Regions from separate parts of the Bacillus safensis genome, predicted to be linked through region 1. Evidence: riboswitches for the same ligand, from Rfam matches in the RefSeq annotation. Region 1 holds a riboswitch; the other holds the start of a gene.

The links. A riboswitch is a leader RNA that binds a small molecule or an ion and turns the genes downstream of it on or off. The one in region 1 is predicted to bind S-adenosylmethionine.
Region 2: linked by a shared signal. The riboswitch ahead of AAYR28_RS15055 (methionine ABC transporter ATP-binding protein) and the one ahead of metK (methionine adenosyltransferase) in region 1 are both predicted to bind S-adenosylmethionine.

What each region holds. Positions count from the first base shown of each region.
Region 1 covers NZ_CP154909.1:2,689,989-2,694,824, forward strand. The annotation lists gene AAYR28_RS13765 (gamma carbonic anhydrase family protein) at 1-29, shown strand, start outside; gene asnB (asparagine synthase (glutamine-hydrolyzing)) at 172-2,070, opposite strand; gene metK (methionine adenosyltransferase) at 2,219-3,421, opposite strand; SAM riboswitch class I at 3,617-3,751, opposite strand; gene pckA (phosphoenolpyruvate carboxykinase (ATP)) at 3,978-4,836, shown strand, end outside.
Region 2 covers NZ_CP154909.1:2,909,430-2,914,265, forward strand. The annotation lists gene metQ (methionine ABC transporter substrate-binding lipoprotein MetQ) at 190-1,011, opposite strand; gene AAYR28_RS15050 (methionine ABC transporter permease) at 1,026-1,694, opposite strand; gene AAYR28_RS15055 (methionine ABC transporter ATP-binding protein) at 1,687-2,712, opposite strand; SAM riboswitch class I at 2,867-2,975, opposite strand; gene AAYR28_RS15060 (SCP2 sterol-binding domain-containing protein) at 3,078-3,419, opposite strand; gene AAYR28_RS15065 (thioredoxin family protein) at 3,540-3,842, opposite strand; gene AAYR28_RS15070 (toprim domain-containing protein) at 3,855-4,199, opposite strand; gene AAYR28_RS15075 (YusG family protein) at 4,331-4,567, opposite strand; gene gcvH (glycine cleavage system protein GcvH) at 4,612-4,836, opposite strand, start outside.

The sequences.
Region 1 (4,836 bases):
AATACTATCGTTCCCTTTTACCTCGTTAACATCATACGTGTATCTTCACTTTATCATGTTTTTTTCAGGATATTAAGCAATAACTATGAACCGCTTGTTATTTTACCCTTTTCCGCCACTTTCTATCATGACAAAAAAGGTTTTCAGCACAAAGCTGAAAACCTTTTTTCATTAACTGAAGATGACTTCTTTCGGTTGATGATTCAATTGCTCTGGATCAATACTGCGCTCGACATAAATGCTGTGCCAAATCATAAAAATCAGGACGGTCCAAATCTTACGGCTATGATCTGCTTTACCAGCACAATGTTCATTTAATAAATCAAGCACATACGCTTTGTTAATATATTCGTCAGTTTGACTGTTTTTAATGATGTCTTTCGCCCAAGCGTTCATCTCATTTTTCAGCCAATGACGAATTGGAACAGGGAAGCCAAGCTTCTTGCGGTTTAACACATGGTCAGGCACAATGCCTTCTGCTGCTTTACGCAATAAATATTTCGTTGTGCCATCTTTTGTTTTCAGCTCTTCTGGAATTTTAGAAGCCGCTTCAAATACGACCTTATCAAGGAAAGGAACGCGAAGCTCAAGAGAATTCGCCATTGTCATCTTATCTGCTTTCAGTAAGATGTCCCCGCGCATCCACGTATGAATATCAACATATTGCATTTTGTTAATATCACTGTAGCCTGCACTTTCCTCGAAGTATGTCTTCGTCACATCACGATACGTAATGTTCGGATCATACTGCTTTAAGAGGTTTTTCTTTACTGGCTCTTCAAAGATTTTCGCATTACCGATATAACGTTCCTCTAATGGTGTACAGCCGCGGACGATAAAACTTTTTCCTTTCATTCCTTCTGGCATTAAGCGCGCCAGACGAAGAAGAAGCTTTTTCAGCATAGATGGAACAGATTCAAATGGTTTAAGAGAAAGCGGTTCACGGTAAATATTATATCCACCGAACAGCTCGTCTGCTCCCTCACCAGAAAGAACGACCGTCACTTGTTTCTTCGCTTCCTTTGCCACGAAATACAATGGAATCGCCGCCGGATCAGCTAAAGGATCATCTAAATGCCAAACAATTTTCGGAAGCTCATTCATATATTCCTCAGGAGAAATTACCGCGCTGAAGTTTTGTAAGCCCAGCTTATCAGCCGTTTCCTTCGCTACATCAACTTCACTAAAGCCATCCTGCTGGAAACCAACAGAAAACGTCTTCAGCTCAGGATGAAATTCCTTTGCAACAGATACGATGAAAGAAGAATCGATACCACCTGATAGGAATGAACCAACAGGAACATCACTTCTCATATGAACTTTCACAGAATCATAGATTGCATCGCGGACTTCTTCAATCAGCTTTTGTTCTTGAGTTTGCTCAGGCTTGAATTGAACTTTCCAGTAAGTCTTAAATTCAATCTCCTGTCCTGGGCGTAAAGTAAACTGATGACCTGGCTCTACTTTGTGCACCTTTTGATCAAGTGTATTTGGCTCAGGTACGAACTGGAATGACATGTATTGCTGCAAAGCAGTCTCATCAAATAAAATGTTCTCGTTCACTGCCATCAAGCTTTTGCGTTCAGATGCAAAGTACACTTGCTCATCCAATTGTGTAAAATAAAGCGGTTTGATGCCGAAAGGATCTCTTGCGCCATATAATAATTGCGCTTCTTTATCCCAAATTAAAAATGCAAACATGCCGCGAAGCTTAGAAGCCGCTTCTTCTTTATAATGACGGTATGTAGCAAGAAGTACTTCCGTATCAGAATCTGTGCTGAACGTATAGCCTTTTTTCACAAGCTCTTCCTTCAGCTCCACATAGTTATAAATTTCTCCGTTGAAAATAATCCAATACTTTTCATCTTCATAAGAAAGCGGCTGCTTTCCGTGCTCAACATCTATAATACTTAAACGTCTAAATCCAAATCCTACATGCTCATCATGAAAGTAACCCTCATCATCCGGACCACGATGAACGATGAGACGATTCATTTGTTTAATTAGCTCTTCCTGTTCAGTAGTTTCGGACAATGGACGGTGATTAAATACACCAACAAACCCACACATATTATTGCCTCCACGTTATGTTATTTCTTAAAAGTAGACCTATAATTAGACAGTATTTTGTCCGATTTTGTTTCACATTTTTTCGCTTTTTGAAGATTTTTTTTTAATCAAAAGGAAAACCGCTTAAAATAAGCGGTTTTTTATGTTGTTATTGTCCCAATGCTTCTTTGCGAAGTGTATCGGCTTTATCCGTTTTTTCCCACGGAAGATCTAAGTCGTGACGGCCGAAATGTCCGTATGCAGCTGTTTGTTTGTAGATCGGACGGCGCAGGTCTAGCATTTTAATAATGCCAGCTGGACGAAGATCAAAGTTTGCACGAACCACTTCAATTAATTTTTCTTCTGAAGCTTTTCCTGTCCCGAATGTATCAATTGAAATCGATACAGGCTGTGCAACCCCAATTGCATAAGCAAGCTGTACTTCACAAGAATCTGCAAGGCCGGCAGCTACGATATTTTTCGCTACGTAACGAGCAGCGTATGCCGCAGAACGGTCAACCTTCGTTGCATCCTTACCTGAGAAAGCACCGCCTCCATGACGAGCGTATCCGCCATACGTATCAACGATGATTTTACGTCCAGTTAAACCAGCATCCCCTTGAGGTCCACCGATCACGAAACGGCCAGTTGGGTTAATGAAGTACTTTGTCTGTTCATCAATCAGTTCACTTGGAACGACAGGACTGATGACATGCTCTTTTAAGTCACTTTGAATTTGTTCAAGCGTCACTTCTGGTGCATGCTGCGTAGAAATAACCACTGTGTCAATACGAACTGGTTTGTTTTGCTCATCATATTCAACTGTGACTTGTGTTTTTCCGTCTGGACGAAGGTATGCAAGTGTTTCATCCTTACGTACTTCTGTTAAACGGCGAGATAATTTATGCGCTAGTGAAATCGGCAGCGGCATGAGCTCTTCGGTTTCGTTATTGGCAAAACCAAACATCAATCCTTGGTCACCTGCACCAATCGCATCAATTTCTTCTTCCGTCATTGTTCCTTCACGTGCTTCAAGTGCTTTGTCTACACCTTGCGCAATATCAGCAGACTGTTCATCAATTGATGTAAGTACAGCACATGTTTCCGCATCAAAACCATATTTCGCACGTGTGTAGCCAATTTCCTTAATTGTGTCACGCACCGTCTTTGGAATATCGACATAAGTAGACGTTGTAATTTCACCGCTTACTAATACGAGACCGGTTGTAACAGAAGTTTCACAGGCAACACGTGCATTTGGATCTTTCTTTAAAATTTCATCCAAAATGCTGTCTGAAATTTGATCACAGATTTTATCCGGATGTCCTTCTGTCACTGATTCTGAAGTAAATAAACGACGATTTTGACTCATAATGGCTATTTCCTCCTGTACAAGACCACATCATCCCAAGATGAGGCCTCCAATATGATACGGAACTCGTTCCCTCTTATATTTGAAAACGTTTATATTAGAGATGTTATTGGCAATTTGTTCATATGATATCCCAAAAATAAAAAAACCATTTCCTTCATTGCGAGGAAAGGGTCTGAGATCGCATGCCTTTCACTCTTATCGCTCAAGGTGTTCTTGTACCTTGCATCAGGTTAGCACCTTGGTTTCTCAGCATTTTCATGCCTTTTAAATAAGAAACCGGTTGCTGGGCTTCATCGGGCCTGTCCCTCCACCAACTCGGGATAAGAGTATCCGTTCAATAAGATATCTTATCTTAAACCCTTGCGTCATGTCAATGCTTCATAAGAATTATCTCCCTCTTTTTTCTCCTCACCATTAGCATCACCAAAAAGCATATTTTCATAGCAGAAATGAAAAAACACACACAAAAATTTTTAAATAGTATAGACTATTATTATTAATGTGTTATACTAATCGAAACAAACAAATTCAACGGTAAAGGAAGGGTTTTTTTATGAACTCAGTGGATTTAAAAGAAGATTTGCAGTCATTGCTCTCATTAGAAAATACGCACCAAAATTTATCTGTTCCGAAACTTGTTGAAAAGATTTTGGCACGTAATGAAGGCGTTTTAACATCAACTGGAGCTGTCCGCGCCACAACTGGAGCCTACACAGGACGTTCGCCTAAAGATAAATTTATCGTCAAAGAAGAAAGCTCTGAACATAAAATCGATTGGGGTCAAGTAAACCAGCCGATCTCCAAAGAAGCATTTGACCGTTTATATACAAAGGTTGTGTCATACTTAAAAGAACGTGATGAACTGTTCGTCTTTGAAGGGTTTGCAGGCGCTGACGAAAGATATCGTATGCCGATTACAGTTGTAAACGAATTCGCATGGCACAATCTTTTTGCCAAGCAGCTATTTATCAGACCTGACGGGTCAACACCTTCTTCAAACGAAAAACCTTTCACCATCTTATCTGCACCGCACTTTAAAGCAGATCCTGCAACAGATGGCACAAACTCTGAAACGTTTATCATCGTTTCTTTTGAAAAACGCACGATTCTTATCGGTGGAACAGAATATGCAGGAGAAATGAAAAAGTCCATTTTCTCTGTGATGAACTACCTGCTTCCTGAGCAAGATATTTTATCCATGCACTGCTCAGCAAACGTAGGTCAAGAAGGCGATGTCGCCTTATTCTTCGGGCTTTCAGGTACTGGGAAAACGACGCTTTCTGCAAGCGCAAGCCGCAAGCTGATCGGAGACGATGAACACGGCTGGTCTGGCACAGGGGTCTTCAATATCGAGGGCGGATGCTATGCGAAATGTGTGAACTTAAGTGAAGAAAAAGAACCTCAGATCTACA
Region 2 (4,836 bases), 220 kb from region 1:
ATGATCTTTATTTTAGCCCTTTATCTTCCTTTCAGCGTGATAGAAAACCTTTGCAGCCCTAGGAAGGGCGAGTACCGGAGCGGAGCGAATTTGACATTCGTGAGCACCGGAGCGCAGAACTGACAAAGAATGCGAGGGTTTGTCTACATGCTGAAACCTCGCTTTGATAGAAGCGAGGTTGAAATGTTGTTATTCAGATACAGGCAATACTGCACCGTCATATTTTTTGTCGATGAATTCTTTGATTTTATCAGAGTGAAGAACTTCCATTAGTGCCTTGATCTTATCTGATTTTTCGTCACCTTTGCGAACCGCAACGATGTTTGCATATGGGTTGTTCTTTGTTTGCTCAAGTTCAATTGAATCTTTTTTCGGATTCAATTTATTTTGGATCGCATAGTTGACGTTGATGAATACAGCATCGCCTTCACTGTTTTCATAAGCTTTCGCAGTTAATTCAGGCGCGATTTTTTTGAATTTTAGGTTCTTTGGGTTTTCTTTAATGTTTTTTACTGTTGCGTTGATTGTATCAACCTTTGGATCAAGCTTGATGACACCAGCATTTTGCAGCAGGGCAAGCATACGGCCTTGTTCAGCTACGTTGTTTGTCATGATGATTGTGCCGCCGTTTGGAATATCTTTTACAGATTTGTATTTCTTAGAGTAGATACCGAAAGGCTCAAGGTGAACCGCACCAGCACTCACTAGGTTATAATCTTTGTTTGATTTATTTTCTTCGTTTAAGTAAGGGATATGTTGGAAAAAGTTCGCATCCACTTCTTTTTCAGCTAACGCTTTGTTGTACATTTTATAATCGCTAAGCACTTTCACTTTTAAATCGTAGCCTTTTTCTTTTAGAAGTGGTTTTGCTTCTTCAAGAATTTCGGCATGAGGCGTTTTTGAAGCGGCAACCGTAATGGTTTTGCTTTCACTTGCGTTATTTGATGAACCGCACGCAGCTAAAATACCTGCAAATGCTAGAAATAGTGCACTTAATATCAATTTCTTCATGAATAAATCCTCCCTTAACGTTTATCAATTTTATTTGTAATCAAATCACCGATTATTTGAATAATAAAGACGATGATGAGAATAAACACAGTAGCTACAAGTGTGACATCTGTATTACCAGATTGGTACCCTTCCACATAGGCGAGGTCACCAAGTCCGCCTGCTCCAATTGCACCTGCAATCGCAGTAGAGCCAATCAGAGCAATTGCTGTTACGGTAATACCTGAAATAAGGGCTGGCAATGATTCTGGCAGCAATACTTTGAAAATGATTGTCGACGTTTTCGCTCCCATTGATCGTGCTGCTTCAATGACTCCTTTGTCTACCTCACGCAGTGCAATTTCGACAAGACGTGCATAGAATGGAGCTGACCCTATGACAAGGGCAGGGAGTGCTGCATTTGGGCCTAGAATCGTATGCATTAAGAATTTCGTGAACCCTAGTAATAGAATAATTAAAATGATAAAAGGAATCGATCTGAAAATGTTGACGACAGCGCCGATGACAGCATTAATCGGTTTATTTTCCCAAAGACCGCCTTTACTCGTTAGAAAGAGTAATAGTCCAAGGATGATACCAATGGCAAAAGCAAATGCCAATGAAATGAGTGTCATATACACTGTTTCACCTGTTGCACTCCAGATGACGTCTAAATCAACGTTCGGAAACCATTTCTCAAACATGTGTCATCACCTCGATTTCAACCTGTTTGCTTTGGATATAGGCGATGGCTTTTTCTACCTCGGTCTCTTCTCCATTAATGTGGATAAAGAGTGTTCCAAACGCGCCTTCCTGCGTTTGAGAAATCTTCCCTTGAAGGATATTCACATCGACGTTGAAGGATCGAATGATTTCAGTGATCAGCGGCTGCTCGGCAGAATCTCCGATAAAGGACAATCGTACGACCTGACCTTCTTTTACTCGCTCTAGCACATGCTCAATTGTTTCTTTCGCTTCCTCTGGTTCTGCAAGCTGTTGCACAAATCGTTTCGTCATTTCTTCCTTCGGTTGTCTGAAGACGCGTAATACTTCGCCTTCTTCGACAATGCGTCCATTTTCCATGACCGCAACGCGATGACAAATTTTGCGAATGACGTGCATTTCGTGTGTAATGAGCACAATCGTGAGCCCTAATCGTTTATTGATATCCGCCAAAAGCTCAAGGATCGAATCGGTCGTTTGCGGATCTAGCGCAGATGTCGCTTCGTCACATAGAAGAACCTTTGGATCATTCGCTAATGCTCTCGCAATGCCGACACGCTGTTTTTGCCCGCCGCTCAGCTGAGACGGATACGCATTTTCTTTTCCTTCTAAACCGACCAATTTAATCAGTTCATTCGCACGCTCTCTCCGTTTTGATGTCGGTACACCTGCGATCTCAAGCGGGAACATAATATTTTGTCTCACCGTTCTTGACCAAAGCAAATTAAAGTGCTGGAAGATCATGCTGATTTCTTGTCTTGCTTTCCGAAGTTTCGCATTCGATACTTCATTGATCCGGTTGCCTGCCACTTCAACAATTCCTTCTGTTGGCAGCTCCAGACCGTTTAATAGGCGAATAAGCGAGCTTTTCCCTGCACCGCTATACCCGATAATTCCGAATATTTCACCTTTATCAATATCTAGGTTGACGTCTTTCACGGCATCAACATTTCCGCTTTTTGAATGGTACGTTTTTGATACATTCTGTAAATAAATCACAGTCTGATCACCTGCTTTCTTGCTGAATCTATAGGTTGCCATCACATACATTATTTATTCTTCTTTCTGTCATGACTCTAGCCTGACGCCAGGTCAGTAAAAAAGACCTAACTGCAACGCAAGCAGAAAGGCCTTTTATGTCAATTACGCCTTTCTCTCATCTTTCAAAGCGCTGCGGCTTTGAGTGAATTGGCACCAATTTCAGCTATGCTGACGGTTGCCGGGTTTCATAGGGCACGTCCCTCCACCTCTCTTAATAAGAGAAAATATGTTGTTTTATGTGATGTTCATGTTTTTACTAACGTAGAATATCATGCTACCCGAGATATGTCAACGCTGTAAATCGTTAATTTCCAAGTAAACAACTACGTTATCATTTTTCGGAAAAAACCGTTCGTCAGCCAAAGCACTGCCTCTAGTCTAAGGAGCGCACGGAATGACCCTTTGACTTTGACTTGTCCCCTGCTGATTAACTGCTGTAAGGACATATCTCCGTCTAATAATTGAAGAATTTCTTTCCTCTCACCATAAAAGATGAGATCCGATAACTCAATTGCAGGTAGTTTCTTCACTTCACCACGTTCATCCACAATCAATGTACAAGAGTCAGTTTCCGCCTCAAATGTAATCTTCAAGGATGATGATGAGAGCAGCGGCTTTAATAATAAACGCTGCCCTGTGTTACCATGGGCTTTCACATTTTCCACATGTATAACCTCCCTGTCATTTGGTTATACATAACATTTCTCTACAAACATCTTCTTGTCCTTTATAAATAACTCGACAAATTTTCAAATGAATTTCTTGAAATATGACAAAAAACCGCTTTATTTAGCGGTTTCAATCATTTCATGAAGATATGGAACTGAGTGAAAGGCATAGCCTTTTTGCACCAATTCACCTTTTTTAAACAGGAGAAAGCAAGGAACACTCTCAATTTCAAATGCTTTCGCAAAGCCTGGTGAATAGTTTAAATTGTTTTCGTAAAATGGTACATCCGGCTGCATGGCGTCTACGACTGCCAGCATTTTCTTTGCCAGCTGGCATGTTCCGCAAAACGGTGTATATAAGTATAAAAGAAATAAATCGTCCTCTATCTCCTTGAATTCGTGTTCTTCAATCTCTTTCATATACGTCCACCCTCATAAATATTTCGAATGAACATCAATGTTTGCAGCTAATAGGATAGATGCAATGTGGGCTGACGGTGAAGCGGCCACTTCGCGGTACGTTCTGTCGACAAAAAGATGAAGTGCTTCAGGGAATTCTTTTCGAAATTGCTTCCGCAGTTTGTCGCCTGCATCGTCACTGTCAGCTAATATGTAAACGTCTTTCCCCAATAAATCGTCCACAAGCTGATCCAGCTTCGATGTACTGATCGTGCCATTGGTGCAAATGATGGTAACAGGTTCACTTATGACTTCTTTTAACTTTTGTTTGTCTGTTTTACCTTCTACAATGATGACCTTTTCTATCTCGACATTCATCACGATCACCCGGCCCTTTTGACGTTGATTCACTTCTTCCTTAGATTACAATCTTTCATTCAGGTTGTAAAGATTGGGCGCCTCGTCATCAAAAAGACTGCAGCTTCTGTTCACTGCAGTCTCATCTGTGATTAGCACCAGCCATTTTCATCGTCACAGTCAACATATTTTTCTGTCCCATCGGTTAATGTGTCCGTTAAACGATAAAAACGATTTTGATCATAGGAATATCCCGATTTCAGCTCATATTGGTTTTCACTAATCATCGTGCCAATCTCTTCATTTTGATGATAAAGCACCATGCCGCTTTCTTTGAATCGTCCAGTGACATGCTCTGTTATATCCACGTGTTCTTTTTGAAAAGACAAATTGGACACCCCCCATAAAGGTAGAGTGTCCAATTTCTCATGAATTAGTCTTCTTTTGTCATTTCTTCATATTGCTCAGCTGTCATTAAGTTCTCAATTTCAGATGCATCAGCTGGTTCTACCACGATCATCCATGCTTTTTCGTATGGAGAGTCGTTGACGAATTCTGGGCTGTCATCCAGCTCATCGTTCACTTCAACAATTGTGCCATTGATCGGTGCATAAAGTTCAGAAACTGTTTTCACTGATTCTACACTTCCGAAAGGCTC